3 regions of the Xanthomonas sp. NCPPB 3582 genome follow, and region 3 is predicted to be linked to each of the others. Evidence: predicted binding sites of a transcription regulator. Region 3 holds the regulator's gene; each other region holds the start of a gene.
The links. Region 3 encodes FliA, which starts transcription of late flagellar genes. Its sites were predicted from a motif close to TAAAGTTTNNCNNNCNNNGGCCGATAA; they were not measured.

Region 1 (5,302 bases), 1.9 Mb from region 3:
ACAACGGGTCAGCGCGCGCCGGCAATGCCCAGGTACTGATCCTTGAGCCGCACATAATGCTGGGCCGAGTAATGCAGGCTTTCGATTTCCTTGTCGCTGAGCGTGCGCGCCGGGCGGGCGGGGTTGCCCAGCCACAATTCTGCCTCGCCGACCACCTTGCCCGGTCCGACCACGGCACCGGCACCGACAAATCCGTAGCGCTTGACGGTGGCCCCGTCGAGCACGCAGGCGCCCATGCCGATCAGGCACAGGTCTTCGATGGTGCAGGCATGCAGGATGGTGCCGTGGCCCACGGTGACATCGGCGCCGATGATGGTCGGGTAGCCAGCCTTGTTGAACGGGCTGTGGTGACTGACGTGGATGATGGCGCCGTCCTGCACGTTGGTGCGTGCGCCGATCTGCACATGATTGACGTCGCCGCGGATCACCGTGCCCGGCCACACCGACACATCGTCACCCAGGCTCACCTTGCCGATGATGGTGCAGGCCGGGTCGATATAGACGCGCGCGCCCAGTTGCGGGGTGTGGTCCAGAAACGGGCGAATCGGGGTCACGGCATTCTCCGGCAAGTCAGCGTGCCGCCAGGTGCGGACACGGCATGCATGATACCCGGGCCGTGGTGGCCGCCGCGGAAGAGCCCAGCCTCTGAGGCAGACGTGCATCTGCCGGCGCAGTGGTGCGCTGCCCACAGCCGCCGGCATGTCAGCGGCATCGCGATGCGCTGGATGGCGTGCCGCTGCTGGCCAAGGTCGCGAATGCAGACTGCCCGCGCTTGCACTGTCGTGTCCTGGCAATGGCATGCACGTACCGCCGTGGCATTGACTGCCAATCGCATTGCGTCGCGATCGGACATGCAATGGGCACCGTCACCGGCGCGCTCCGGGCGCCGCGTGTGAGAGCCCCGGGGCTGGCGGTGGTCGGCCAACGCATCTGTCGACGTCGCCCGCCACGGCATGCAGGCGCCGGCGTGCCCGAACGCGTGGTTGCCCAGGCGAAGCGCAATCCCGCCACGTCCGATAAGCGCACAGCACTGCGGCGATGCGGCTTGAACAGCATCTGCGATCGGCCTAGCGTGCGTGCAGTGGCGTGGCGGCGGCCGCGTTGGCAATGCAAAAAACTGGCGCTTTGCCGCGCGAAGTCATCGCCGCGTCGTGTCGGTCGCTGTCGATGCAAGACCGCCTGCATTCCGCTTTGCAGGAACACTCCCTACTGCACAGGACACCCCGATGCTCCAAAGCACCTCGATGCCTGCGTCCTTCGTGTTGGAGCGCATGACGCCCTTCCAGTGGCGGGCGGTGGCCGTGTGCGTGCTGCTGACGATGCTCGACGGCTTCGACGTGATGGCGATGGCGTTCACCGCGCCGCATGTGTCGGCGGACTGGCAACTGTCGGGAAAACTGCTGGGCGGGTTGTTCAGTGCCGGACTGGTGGGCATGGCAGTGGGGTCGTTGGTACTGGCGCCGTTGGCCGATCGCATCGGCCGCCGCGCGCTGATCCTGATCTGCCTGGCGATCCTCACCGTGGGCATGGGCGCCTCGGCGCTGGCCGGCAACGCCTGGCAACTGGGCGCGCTGCGGGCGTTCACCGGGATCGGGATCGGCGGCATGCTGGCCTGTGTGGCAGTGACCGCTGCCGAGTATTCCACCGCGCGCTGGCGCAGCACGGCCACGGTGTTGCAGGCCACTGGCTACCCGGTAGGCGCGACGGTGGGCGGGGCGATCGCCGCGCTGCTGCTGCAGCACTGGTCGTGGCCGTCGGTGTTCGTGCTCGGCGCGCTGGGTTCGTTGGTGTGCGTACCGCTGGTGCTCGCCTTCCTGCCGGAATCGCTGGAGTTCCTGATGGCCCGCCGGCCGCCGAACGCGCATGCACGCTTCAACGCGGTGCTGGCGCGCATGGGGATGCCGGCTGCGCCGCACCTGCCGATGCCATCGGTACAGGCGGCCGGGCAGGGCTATGCCGCGCTGTTCGTCGGCGCAGTGCGGCGGCAGTCGCTGCTGATCGCGCTGGCGTTCTTCCTGCTGATGTTCTCGTTCTACTTCGTGCTCAGCTGGACGCCCAAGCTGCTGGTGACGGCCGGGCTGTCGGCCGCCCAGGGCGTGACCGGCGGGGTGCTGCTGAATCTGGGCGGTATCGCGGGCGGCACGCTGTTCAGTTGGCTGGCCCTGCGCGCGCGGTTGTCACGGCTCACCGCGGGGGCGCTGATCCTGGTGGCGGTGGCGATGCTCGCGTTCGGGTTGAGTAGCGCAGTGTTGAGCTGGGCTTTCGTGACGGCATTGCTGACCGGGGCGGCACTGACAGCCGCCATGGGAGGGCTGTATGCGGTGGCGCCGGTGGTGTTCCCGGCGGCCGTACGCTCCACCGGCATGGGCTGGGCGATCGGCGTGGGCCGCTTCGGCGCGATCCTGTCGCCACTGTGCGCGGGGGCGTTGCTGGATGCCGGGTGGACGCCGGTCATGTTGTACCTGGGCTGTGCCGTGCCGCTGCTGTTCGCCGCCGCCGCCGTGGTGGCGATGCGCTTGCCGGATCGCTGAACTGCTCAGCCGGCTGCGTTCGACGGCGTGAATCCGCCGGTCGAGGACGGATCGGCGGACCAAAGAAATCGTGCCGGCTGCCGATACCTCCGAAGACCGCCATGCCCGTGGCGGACTCTTCCGCGAACATCGTGCACACCAGCGCCGGCATGCTCAGAACCATCGACTCCGACCAACTTCGCCCCGGCATGTACGTCTACAAGCTGCTGGGCGCGTGGGTGCACCATCCGTTCTGGAAAACCTCGTTCCTGGTCGATTCGGAAGACGTGGACAAGATCCATGGCAGCCGGATCGAGCAACTGGTGATCGACACCGCACGCGGGCTGGATGTGGACGCGGGGACGCCGGAGGCCGAGGCGGCCGCTGCCACGCCACCGGCACCGGAGCCGCCGGAGCCGGCATCCAGCACGCGCACGGTACGGACCAACAGCGTCACCGCGCAGGTCGGCATCGAGGCCGAGGTGGTGCGTGCGCGGCGCATCTTCGAAGACGGGCGCGACACGGTGGAGGAGATGTTTCGCGACGTGCGGCTCGGCCGCACCGTCGACACCGAGGCGGCCATGCCGCTGGTGGAAGCCATCAACGATTCGGTGTTGCGTCACCCGCAGGCGCTGATCAGCGTGGCGCGGCTAAAGACCGCCGACGACTACACCTATCTGCACTCGATGGCCGTGGCCGGGCTGATGAGCGGGCTTGCCCGCCAGCTCGGCCTGCCCGATGCGCAGGTGGTGGAAGCGGCGATGGGTGGCCTGCTGCACGACATGGGCAAGGCGGTGACGCCGCTGGACATCCTCAACAAGCCGGGCCGGCTCACCAACGAAGAAATGGAGATCATGCGCCAGCACCCGCTGGATGGTCATCGCCTGCTGGTGGCCGGCGGCGTGCAGAACGCGGTGGTGCTGGAAATTGCCTTGCATCATCACGAAAAGATGGATGGCAGCGGGTATCCGAATCGGCTCGTCGGCGAAGAGATCTCGCTGATGTCGCGGATGGGTGCGGTGTGCGATGTCTACGACGCCATCAGTTCCGACCGCCCCTACAAACGTGGCTGGGATCCGGCCGAATCGCTCAAGCAGATGGCCTCGTGGAAAGGCCATTTCGACCCGGTGATCTTCCAGGCCTTCGTGCGCCGGCTGGGGATCTACCCGGTCGGTTCGCTGGTGCGGCTGGAATCGCAGAAGCTGGCCGTGGTGATCGAACAGACCCCGGACGCGCTGCTCAAGCCGAAGGTGCGGGTGTTCTACTCGGCCAAGCTGCGCAGCCACGTGCTGGTGCAGGACATCGACCTGGCGCGCCCGGACTGCCAGGACCGGATCGCGCAGATGGAAAGCCCGAGCGACTGGGGCTTTCGCGATCTCGAGAAACTCTGGCTGCCCTGATCGGGCCGTGTCGCGTGGGGGCTGCGCCGCAGGCGCGTCCGGTAGGTGGCGCGTGCCCGGCTGCGTGCCCTTGCTGATCGGCACTCCGCTGATGGCTGATTCCGGCCACGCCTGGCGGCCGGTCACATCGCACCGCGTGGCTCCATGCGGCCTGCCGGTCGCTGTCCCGGCCCAGATCCGGCACCGCCTAGCGAACGCGACCATGCTGCGCTGCAGCTTGGCAATGTAGTTATGTTCAATAACTATTCTGGAACGCAATCACTTGCCGACCGGAACCATGTTCACTTCGTGCCTGGATCACCGCCGTCCCCCGCATGCCGCAGCGCTGTCGCACAGCTGGCGGGCGTGCAAGCGCGGGCTGGCGCAGTGTTGGCACGCCACGCGCTTATGGCATGCAAGAGCGGCCTGCGCCTCCACATCGGCAGGCCTGGCCGCGTCTACAATGTGGTGCACGCCGGGGATCGGCGTTGTGGATGGGGTGCGCAGCGCGTACCGGTCCGCCCGCTGCCTTCGTCGCGAGAACCGTCATGCCCGCTACCGCTCCTGTCGCACCGTTGCCCGATTCCATCACCGAGGTGGACCAGGCGCGCCTGCTGCGGCTGCTGGGGTACCGCATCACCCGCACCGAGTTGCTGGTGCGGCGGATGTTCCAGGAGTGCGTGGCGGCCTTCGATCTGAAGCCGGTCGATTTCTCCTTGCTGATGCTGGTGGACGGCAACCCGGGCATCAACCAGCGCCAGATCGGCGATGTGCTGCATGTGTCGCCGCCGAACCTGGCCATCGTGGTGGCGCGGCTGGTCAACCGCCGGCTGCTGCGGCAGGTGCGCGGGCGTCAGGACCGGCGCATGCAGCATCTGTCGTTGACGCCGGCCGGCGTCACCCTGCTGACCGACGCCGAAGCCGAAGTGCTGCGCATGGAACGGCAGCTCAGCGCTGTGCTCGGCACCAGCGAGGCGCCGCTGGTGCGCGCGCTCGATCGCCTGGATCGTCTGGACACACTCTAGTCCGCCTTCGCCTGGCGTGGGCCAGGCGGCATGCCTTCATCACCTTGCGATGTCACGTGCTGTCTGCAGCGCGGCGTTCGGCCCTGCCTGACGCACGCACGATCGCACGTCCGGCTGTTCCCTCTCACCATAGGAGTGTTCGCAGTGAATCGATCGTCGGTTAGCGGTGGCCAGGACAGGCAAGCAGGATGGGCGCTAACCGTGCTGCTCGGGCTGGGGGGCCTGTGTGCGACCGGGGCTGCAAGTGCACAGGCAGTGCCACAGAGCGCTGCATTGACCAACGGAATCAACACCGGCGGGACCAGCTTTCTGGACGGTTTCACCCGCACCACGCCCGGTTGGGCCGTCGTCACCTACCTGCGCCAGACCTCGCTGGATGCGATCAAGG
Region 2 (5,302 bases), 1.6 Mb from region 3:
ATAGCGCTTGGCGGTGTAGTCGTCGGAAGCGGCCTTGCCTGCCGCCACGCCGCCCACTTCCCAATCCTGCCCGGCCGCATACGACAGCGCCGGCACGCCGCGCTTGGCGAAGGAGAAGTGATCGGAACGGAAGAAGTAGCCGGCCTGCGGCTTGGGATCGGGCGTGTAGCGCAGCTTGGACTGGGCGGCCACGGTCTTGAGCTGGTCGAGCAGGTCGAGCTTGGCGGTGCCGTAGATGCCGAAGTCGCGCGAGGGCACGAACGGGTTCATGCCGTCCATGTTGATCACCGCCACCGTGGTGTCCAGCGGGTACAGCGGCTTGGAGGCGTAGAACTCCGAGCCCAGCAGGCCCTTTTCCTCGGCGGTGACCGCCAGGAACACCACCGAGCGCTCCGGCCTGGGCGCTTTGGCGAAGCCGCGCGCCAGCTCCAGCAGGGCGGCGGTACCGCTGGCGTTGTCCAGCGCGCCATTGAAGATGGTGTCGCCACGCGCATCCGGCTTGCCCACGCCGATGTGGTCCCAGTGCGCGCTGTAGATCAGCGTCTCGTCGGGCCGCTTGCTGCCCTCCAGCCGCGCCACCACGTTATGCGAGGTGATCACGTCGGAGCTGACCTGGTAGCTGGCGCTCAGGCGCTGGCCCTTGAGTTCCACCGGCGTGAAGCCGCGGGTCTGCGCCTGCTTCTTCAAGGTGTCGAAATCCAGCCCGGCGCGCTTGAACAGGTCGGCGGCCAGATCGCGCTGGATCCAGCCCTCCAGCGTGGGATGCGCGCTGCGCGGGTTGTCGCGCACCACGTCGAACATGGTGTTGGTGTTGGAACTGGCCACGGTGTCCCAGCCGTAGGAGGCCGGCGCGGTTTCGTGCACCACCAGCACGCCGAGCGCGCCCTGGCGGGCGCCCTCTTCGTATTTGTAGGTCCAGCGGCCGTAGTAGGTCATGCCGGCACCGTCGAAGGCGCCCTTGCCGGTCTCGAAATCCGGGTCGTTGATCAGCACCACCGCGATCTTGCCCTTCAGGTCCACGCCCTTGAAGTCGTCCCAGTCGCGCTCGGGCGCCTTGACGCCGTAGCCGACGAACACCAGCGGCGCATTGGCGATGTCGACGGTGGACGATCCGTCCAATGCGGCGCGGATGGCGATCTGCTTGCCCTGGGTCAGCGGCTGCGACTTGCCGGCATCGGCCAGCGCGATGGTCGGTGCACCGACGATATCGGCACGCCGCAGCGGCACCGCCTGGGTCCACAGGCGCTTGCCATCGGCGAGATCGCCGCCAGGCTGCAGGCCGGCATCGGCGAACTGCTTGCTCAGGTAGGCAATGGTCTTCTCTTCGCCGGCGGTGGCCGGGCCGCGGCCTTCGTAGGCGTCGGAGGCCAGTTCCCTGACATCGCGCGAGATGCGCGCGCCATCGAACGTCGGCGCCTGCGCCATCACCACGGTCGAGACCGCCATCGCCAGCAAGCCCATCGCCACGGTCTTGCCGGCACGCTCGATCGCGGCACGCTTGATCACAACTCGCTTCACTGCAGCACCCCAGGTGTTGTCCGAACAGCCCCGGAGTGTAGCCACTGCGGCCGGGACCTGCTGGCGGTGCAAGGTGGGGCGCGATCCGTGCCGCCGTGCCTGCTGCACGCGGACACCGCTTGGGTTGCCGGCGTGGCGGGATTGCGCGCAGGCGTCAGGATGCCGCACGCCGCGCGGAGCAGACGCTGCACGCGCCATCCAGGCCGATTCGGCGCACGTGTACCGGCGCGAAATGCGCAGCGCGCCCGGTCCTCGCGCTCAGAACAGGTCGACGCTGCCGACCTGCGGGGCGAGCTGCTGCATCTGCCCGCTGGCGATCAGTTCGGCATACACCGCCGCGCGATTGCGGCCGTGCTGCTTGGCCCAGTACAGCGCCTTGTCGGCCTCGTCGAGCATCTGGCTGATCAACCGGCCATGGGTCAGTTCCACGATGCCGGTGCTGAGGGTGACCTGGCCGACCTGCGGGAAGTCGTGCCCGGCCACCGCCGCGCGGAAGCGCTCGAACAGGCCGACCGCGACATCGCGATCCACCCCGCGCAGCACGATCACGAATTCCTCGCCGCCGAACCGGAACAGCAGATCGTCCTGGCGAAACGTACGCTGCATCAGCTGCGCCACCAGCAACAGCACCTCGTCGCCGTACAGATGGCCGAAGGTGTCGTTGACGCGCTTGAAGTGATCGATGTCCACGATCCCCAGCCACACGCCCTGCGCCGCTGCCGCCTCGGCGCTGCCGGCGAACAGCTGCAGGATCACATCGTCGAAGGTCTTGCGGTTGCGCAGGCCGGTCAGCGCGTCGCGCTGGGCATCGTCGAGCAGGCTGCGGTAGTTCTGGAAGAAGCGTGCGAAGCCCTGCAGCATCGCCTGCTCGGCGGCACCGGGTGCGCGTGCGCTGCCCACCCGCAGGCAGGTGCGGATACCGCGCGCTTCCATCATCGGGTAGACCAGCAACGCGCGGCCGTCCTGGTGCAACTGCACCACATCGCCGGCGCCATGCACCTCGGCCAGCTGGGCACGCAGCTGCGCATCCTTCAGCTCGGCCACCGTCAACTGCAGCCGGCCATCGTCGCGCAGCCGGGTTTCGGCCATGCTGCGGCCGTCCGGGGCGATGCGCAGCAGCGACAGCTCGTCGGCGGCACAGACCTCGCGCATGGTGCGCAGCAGGCTCAGGTCGAGCAGATCGGCATCACGGATGGCCGTCATGTCCACCATCCGCTCCAGCAAGGGCGTGGCGCTCATCGGCGCCTCGGTCCACACGCAGATGCCGACCTGGCGTGGCGGGCACGGACGGCTGGCAGACAACGGCAGTGGCAACGCACAGGCTTCACGACGGCGACCGGCAATCAGGATGCCGGTTCATCGGCGTGGGCCCCACAAACTTGAGGCCGCTGACCGGCCGCCCTCAGCCACCGGCCAGCCCGCCTGCGCAGCGGACAAAAACGCCCGCCACGCCCGGCATTCGCAGCGCCCGCGCCGGCTCAGGGCAGCGCGGATTCCAGCGCGTCCTCGCCCAGCGCATGCGCCTGCATCAGGCGCCGGCTGCCGGCGTTCAAGCCCCTGACCTGCACCTCCAGATCGTGGTGCCGCAGCCGCTGCACCACCTTGTCCAGGGCGGCCACGGCAGTGATGTCCCAGAAGTGCGCACGGCTGACATCGATCACCACGCTGCGGCCGGGCACCTGGCGCGCATCGAAGGCATCGATGAACACGTCGGCCGAGGCGAAGAACACCTGCCCGCGCACGCTGTAGGTCCGCACGCCGTCTGCGCCATCGTCGTGCGCGATCTGCAGCAGCCCGGCCACCTTGAAGGTGAAGAACACCCCGCTCAACACCACCCCCACCGCCACCCCGGCGGCCAGGTTGTGGGTGGCCAGGGTCACCGCCACGGTGGCCAGCATCACCACGCTGGAGGTGCGCGGATGGGTGACGACGGTGCGCAGCGAACGCCAGGCGAAGGTCTCGGCCGAGACCATCACCATGATCGCCACCAGCGCCACCACCGGCACCTGCGACACCCACGGCTTGAGCAGCACCATCAGGATCAGCAGGAACACCCCGGCAAACAGCGTCGACAGCCGGCCACGGCCGCCATACTTCACGTTGCCCACGGTCTGCCCGATCATGCCGCAGCCGGCGATGCCGCCGAACAGGCTGGCCGCCGCGTTGGCGATGCCCAGTCCGGTGCACTCGCGGTTCTTGTCGCTGGGGGTGTCGGTGAGCTCGTCGACCACCCGCGCGGTCATCAGCGATTCGAGCAGGCCCACCATGGCGATGGCCAACGCCGGCAACGCGATGATGCGCAAGGTCTCCAGCGTCAGCGGCACCGACGGCCACTGCAGGACTGGCAACGCGTCGGGCAGTTTGCCCAGGTCGGCCACGGTCTTGAGCGGCAACTGCAGCGCGCTGCCGGCGATGGTCAGCAGCGCGATGCACAGCAGGGGCGAGGGAATCGCCGACAGCCCGGGCACGCGCAGGCGCGGCAGGCCGTAGATGATCGCCAGGCCCACCCCGAGCATGGCCCAGGTGGCGAGGTTGGCGCCCAGCAGATGCGGCAGCTGCGCGGCGAAGATCAGCACCGCCAGCGCGTTGACGAAGCCGGTGCGCACCGAACTGCTGACAAAGCGCATCAGCACGCCCAGCCGCAGCAGCCCGAACGCGATCTGCACTACGCCAGCCAGCAGGCCGGCGGCCAGCAGGTACGGCAAGCCGTGCGCGGCCACCAGTGGTGCGGCCACCAGCGCCACCGAGCCGGCCGCGGCGGAAATCATCGCCGGGCGCCCGCCACAAAACGCGATCACGATCCCGATGACGAAGGATGCGAACAGACCGACCTGCGGATCCACCCCAGCCACGAAGGCGAACGCGATCACCTCGGGAATCAGGGCAAACGTGGCGACCGCACCGGCCATGAGTTCGCGCGCGGGCGACGCGCGCCACTGCGCCAGTTCGGCACGCAAAGGGGACATCGGGAGACACTCCGGGGACAGAAAGGACAGCCTGCGGACAGTGCGCAGCGGCGATAGTGTGCGGGAAAGCGACCGCGCCCGCAGCCCGCCTGTGATCTGTGCGCCAATGCGCTTTTCTGTGGCAGCGATCACGCCACGCAACGCGGCTGCAGACCAAGATGCGCCCCCCGGGCTCGGGTGTCGAGCTCGGTCATCTAGGGAGAAAACCATGTCGATTCTCAGGACCGCAGGCAGGCTCGCACTCGCCACCGCGCTGGCCATGGCCGCCGCACCGGCGTTCAGCTATTCCATCAGCAACAACAGGGTTGTCGACGACAGCGGCAAGGTGGTGCAGCTCAAGGGTGTCAACGTGTTCGGCTTCGAGACCGGCAACCATGTCATGCATGGTCTGTGGGCGCGCAACTGGAAGGACATGATCGTGCAGATGCAGGGCCTGGGCTTCAACGCCGTGCGCCTGCCGTTCTGCCCGGCCACGCTGCGCAGCGGCCAGATGCCCAGCAGCATCGACTACAGCCGCAATGCCGATCTGCAGGGCCTGACCTCGCTGCAGATCCTCGACAAGGTGATCAACGAATTCAACGCACGCGGCATGTACGTGCTGCTGGATCACCACACCCCCGATTGCGCCAGCATCTCCGAGCTCTGGTACACCGGCTCCTACTCCGAAGCCCAGTGGCTGGCCGACCTGCGCTTTGTGGCCAACCGCTACAAGAACGTGCCCTACGTGCTCGGCCTGGACCTGAAGAACGAACCGCACGGCGCCGCCACCTGGGGCACCGGCAACGCCGCCACCGACTGGAACAAGGCCGCCGAACGCG
Region 3 (5,302 bases):
TGCAGCGCCCGGCCGTGCAGGCCGCCCCGACCCCGGCCCCGGTCGTGGCCGCCACGGTTGCCGCCCCCGCCCCCGCCTACGCCGCCCAGGACCAGGACGACGACACCTTCGACGACGAAGCCGACTTCGATCTGGACGACGCGCTGCCGCAGATCCTGCCGCCGGCCGCGCTGCCGCCGATCGTGGTCGCCCCGCCCGCCCCCGCTGCCCTGGCCGCGGTGCCGGCCGCCGCCGCGCCGATCCCGCAGAACGACGAAGAACTCAAGCAGCTGCGCGGCGAACTGGCGCTGATGCGGCAGATGATCGAGCGCGAAATGAACCGCCTCACCGACGAGCGCCTGCGCGGCTCCCCGGTGCGTGCGCAGGCGCTGGAACTGATGGACGACTATGGCTTCGACGCCGGCCTGACCCGCGACGTCGCCATGCAGATCCCGGCCGATACCGAATTGCACCGCGGCCGCGGGCTGATGCTGGGCCTGCTGTCCAAGCGCCTGCCGGTGGCCCCGGTCGACCCGCTGGAACGCGGCGGCGTGATCGCCCTGGTCGGCCCGACCGGTGCCGGCAAGACCACCACCATCGCCAAGCTGGCCCAGCGCTTCGCCGCCCAGCACGCCCCGCGCGACGTGGCCCTGGTCACCACCGACACCCTGCGCGTCGGCGGCCGCGAGCAGCTGCACAGCTACGGCCGCCAGCTCGGCATCGCGGTGCACGAGGCCGACAGCGCCGAAAGCCTGCTCGAACTGCTGGACCGCCTGCGCGACTACAAGCTGGTGCTGATCGACACCGCCGGCATGGGCCAGCGCGACCGCGCCCTGGCCGCCCAGCTGAACTGGCTGCGCGCCGCCCAGCAGGTCACCTCGCTGCTGGTGCTGCCCGCCAACTCGCATTTCGCCGACCTCGACGAGGTCGTGCGCCGCTTCGCCCACGCCAAGCCCCAAGGCGTGGTGCTGACCAAACTCGACGAGACCGGCCGCTTCGGCAGCGCCTTGTCGGTGGTGGTCGATCACCAGATGCCCATCACCTGGGTGACTGACGGACAGCGGGTCCCCGACGACCTGCACCGCGCCAATGCCGCCAGTCTCGTTCTTCGTCTTGAAGATTTGCGGCGCGCTGCCGATAAGCCCTGTACTCCGGAGCACAACCATGCAGTCGCGTGAATACGCCAAGCTGACCAACGCCTTCCCCCTGTCGGCGACCCGTCCCGAGCCCCTGGGCCCGGTGCGCACCATTGCCGTGACCGGTGGCAAGGGCGGCGTGGGCAAGACCAACATCTCCGCCAACCTGGCCGTAGCGCTTGCCGACATGGGCAAACGCACGCTGCTGCTGGACGCCGACCTTGGCCTGGCCAACCTGGACGTGGTCTTGGGGCTCTCGCCCAAGTACACCCTGGCCGACCTGATCGCCGGCCGCTGCACGCTCGATGAAGTGATCATCGAAGGCCCCGGCGGCGTGCTGGTGGTGCCGGCCGCCTCCGGTCGCCGCCACATGGCAGAACTGGCCCCGGCCCAGCACATCGGCCTGGTCAACGTGTTCTCCGAACTGGAACGCGACCTGGATGTGATGGTCATCGACACCGCCGCCGGCATCACCGACAGCGTGCTGACCTTCTGCCAGGCCGCCCAGGACACCGTGGTGGTGGTCTGCGACGAGCCGGCCTCGATCACCGACGCCTACGCGCTGATCAAGGTGCTCTCGCGCGAACGCGGCGTGGACCGCCTGCAGATCATCGCCAACATGGTGCGCGACCCCAACGAGGGCCGCCTGCTGTACGACAAGCTCTCGCGCGTCTGCGAGAAGTTCCTCGGCGACGTGTCGCTGAACTACCTCGGCCACGTGCCGCAGGACGACTGGCTGCGCCTGTCGGTGCAGCGTCAGCAACCCGTCATCAAGGCCTACCCCGCCAGTCCGTCGGCGCAGGCCATCGCAGAAATCGCGCGCCGTACCTCGCGCTGGCAGGCCCCCACCGTGCCGCGCGGCAACGTCGAGTTCTTTGTCGAACGCATCATTCAACGGGGAGTGGCCGCATGAGCACCGCCACCGCAACGACCGCTAGCGCGCAATACCGCGCCGTGCAACGCAACAACGCCAACGACGTGGTGACCCAGCACGCCGATCTGGTGCGCCGCATCGCCCACCATCTGGCCGCCCGCCTGCCGGCGAGCGTGGAAGTGGACGACCTGATCCAGGCCGGCATGATCGGCCTGATCGAGGCCTCGCGCAGCTACGACTCCGAACAGGGCGCCTCGTTCGAGACCTATGCCTCGATCCGTATCCGCGGCTCGATGATCGACGAGATCCGCCGTGGCGACTGGGTGCCGCGCTCGGTGCACCGCCGCGCCCGCGACGCCGCTGCTGCAGTGCGCAAGATCGAGCAGAACACCGGCCGTGCCGCCGCCGCCACCGAAGTGGCCGCCGCGATGGAAATGCCGCTGCCGGAGTATCTGCGCCTGATGGAAGATGCCGCGCGCGGCCAGGTGCTGAGCCTGGAATCGCGCATCGAAGATCACGGCGAGCTGGACACCACCGCCAAGGGCGGGCCCAATCCGCAGCAGATGATGGAGCGTGGCGAATTCGGCCGCGAGCTGGGCAAGGCCATCGGCCAGTTGCCCGAGCGCGAGCAGCTGGTGCTGTCGCTGTACTACGAACAGGAATTGAACCTGAAGGAAATCGGCGCCGTGCTCGGTGTCAGCGAATCGCGCGTGTGCCAGATCCATGGCCAGGCCGTGGTGCGTCTGCGCGGCCGCCTCAAGGTATTCGAACTGGCCGATGCCGGTGTCGAAAATGACGATTGATTTTTTTCGTGTTAGGAGCTTGATGTGAACAAGAACATGCGGATCCTGATCGTGGACGACTTCTCGACGATGCGACGTATCGTCAAGAATCTGTTGGCGGATCTTGGCTTCACCAATACCGCAGAGGCCGAAGACGGCAACAGCGCGCTGGCTGCGCTGCGCGCGGGCCCGTTCGACTTCGTGGTGACGGACTGGAACATGCCCGGCATGACCGGCATCGACCTGCTGCGCAACATCCGCGCCGACGCCAAGCTCAAGCACCTGCCGGTGATGATGGTCACCGCCGAAGCCAAGCGCGAGCAGATCATCGAAGCCGCGCAGTGCGGCGTGAACGGCTACATCATCAAGCCGTTCACCGCCCAGACGCTGGAAGAGAAGCTGGGCAAGGTGTTCGAACGTCTGGCGGCGACCGCCTGATGAACGCCACCGTGGAAGCCGATGCCGAACGTGCCGCGTTGATCGAGCGCCTGCAAAGCGCGCTCGATGCACTGGAAAGCGGTGACCAGATCGCCTGGCGTCGCGAGGTCGATCACCTCGCCGCGCTGCGCACACGCCCGATGATGCAGAGCCTGAGCCGGCTCGCCCGCGAACTCGGACAGGCCCTGGGCGAATTGCCCACCTTGCCCGAAGAAGCCGGCGAACTGGACGATGCCTGCTCGCGCCTGGACCACGTGGTGGAAATGACCGAAAAGGCCAGCCATCGCACGCTGGACCTGGTCGAGGAATGCCGCGTGCTGGCCAACCAGCTGCGCGACGGTGGCCTGAATCAGGACCAGGGCGCGCTGATGGACAAGATGCGCCATAACCTCACCGAGCTGTCGCTGGCGCAGAGCTACCAGGACCTGAGCGGCCAGATCATCCGCCGCGTGGCCGGGATCGTGCGCCGCGTGCATGAGGGCTTCGGTGCACTCGGCCTGCCGCCGAAGAATCCCGAGCCGAAGAAAGACGACGGCGGTCTTGCCGGTCCTGCAGTCAAGGGCCTGGACCGTCACGCGGTGTCGCAGGACGACGCCGACGACCTGCTGTCCGGATTGGGGTTGTAACCATGAGTGCTGTTCCAGACGATATTGCTGCCGATTTCATCGTCGAGGCCCAGGAGATCCTGGACCGCCTCGGCGAACAGCTGGTGTCGCTGGAACAGGCGCCAGACGAAGCCGACCAGCTCAACGCGGTGTTCCGCGGCTTCCACACCCTCAAGGGCGGCGCCGGCTTCCTGGCGATCAAGCCGATGGTGGAGCTGTGCCACGCCGCCGAGGAAACCCTGGGCATGGCGCGCTCCGGCCAGGCGGTGCTGCAAGCGCATCACTTCGATGCCGCGCAGCAGTCGCTGGATTATCTGCAGGCCATGCTGGACGCGATGGGCTCGGGCGAACCCGTGCCGCACGCACCGGCCACGCTGATTGCGCAGTTCGATGCCAAGAGCGGCCCGCCAGCGGTCAAGGCGGCGCCCAAGGCCGCTGCCGCTCCGGCACACGATGACGCCCACGCACCCGCAGCGCCCGGCGCCAAGGCCGGCCCCAAGGCGGCCGCCAAGGCCGGTGCCGAAGCCGAACAGACCGTGCGCGTGGACACCAAGCGCCTGGATGCCATCGTCAACCTGATTGGCGAACTGGTGCTCTCGCGCAACCGCCTCAAGACCTTGCGCACCCGCCTGCGCGACGAAGAACTCGACCGCGCGGTGAGCACGCTGGACATCGCCACCGCCCGCCTGCAGACCGCGGTCATGCGCACCCGCATGCAGCCGGTGAGCAAGGTCTTCGCGCGCTTCCCCAAGGTGGCCCGCGACGTTGCGCGCACCCTGTCCAAGGAAGTGGAGCTGGAACTGATCGGCGCCGAAACCGAGCTCGATCGTAATCTGGTCGAAGCCCTGGCCGACCCGTTGGTGCACCTGGTGCGCAACGCCATCGACCACGGCATCGAATCGCCGGCCCTGCGCGAAGCCACCGGCAAGCCTCGTAGCGGCCATGTGCGCCTGTCCGCGCAGCAGGAAGGCGACTACGTCAGTATCGAAATCCAGGACGACGGCGCCGGCATCGACCCCGAGCGCCTGCGCGAGATCGCCCGCGGCAAGGGCCTGATCGACGCCGAGGCCGCCGCCCGCCTGAGCACCGACGAGTGCCTGCACCTGATCTTCATGCCGGGCTTCTCGACCAAGGCCGAAGTCACCGATATCTCCGGCCGCGGCGTCGGCATGGACGTGGTGCAGTCGCGCATCCGCGAACTCAGCGGCCAGATCCAGATCCAGTCCGAGCTGGGCCGCGGCAGCCGCTTCATGATCCGCGTGCCGCTGACCCTGGCGATCCTGCCGACCCTGCTGGTGCAGGCCGGCGAAGCCGTCTACGCCTTGCCGCTGGCGCGCGTGGTGGAAGTGCTGCACGCACCGCAGACCTCGCTGGGCTGGTTCGACGGCCGCGCCGTGCTCGACCGCCGCTCGCATACCCTGCCCCTGATCGACCTGCGCCGCTGGCTGGGCGTGACGGCGGACCAGCCGCCGCTGCTGACCGTGGTGC

Region 1: the regulator FliA is predicted to act here: its motif matches at 2,592-2,618, upstream of ACCQ05_RS19840 (HD-GYP domain-containing protein).
Region 2: the regulator FliA is predicted to act here: its motif matches at 2,875-2,901, upstream of ACCQ05_RS18385 (GGDEF domain-containing protein).

The regions. Positions count from the first base shown of each region.
Region 1 is NZ_CM192968.1:4,672,603-4,677,904, reverse strand. It holds gene ACCQ05_RS19850 (gamma carbonic anhydrase family protein) at 9-554, opposite strand; gene ACCQ05_RS19845 (MFS transporter) at 1,227-2,531, shown strand; gene ACCQ05_RS19840 (HD-GYP domain-containing protein) at 2,681-3,910, shown strand; gene ACCQ05_RS19835 (MarR family winged helix-turn-helix transcriptional regulator) at 4,438-4,914, shown strand; gene ACCQ05_RS19830 (SphA family protein) at 5,050-5,302, shown strand, end outside.
Region 2 is NZ_CM192968.1:4,328,027-4,333,328, forward strand. It holds gene ACCQ05_RS18380 (M28 family metallopeptidase) at 1-1,461, opposite strand, end outside; gene ACCQ05_RS18385 (GGDEF domain-containing protein) at 1,777-2,757, opposite strand; gene ACCQ05_RS18390 (SulP family inorganic anion transporter) at 2,997-4,484, opposite strand; gene ACCQ05_RS18395 (cellulase family glycosylhydrolase) at 4,693-5,302, shown strand, end outside.
Region 3 is NZ_CM192968.1:2,755,693-2,760,994, forward strand. It holds gene flhF (flagellar biosynthesis GTPase FlhF) at 1-1,157, shown strand, start outside; gene ACCQ05_RS11650 (MinD/ParA family protein) at 1,144-2,028, shown strand; gene ACCQ05_RS11655 (RNA polymerase sigma factor FliA) at 2,025-2,792, shown strand; gene cheY (chemotaxis response regulator CheY) at 2,817-3,209, shown strand; gene ACCQ05_RS11665 (protein phosphatase CheZ) at 3,209-3,835, shown strand; gene ACCQ05_RS11670 (chemotaxis protein CheA) at 3,838-5,302, shown strand, end outside.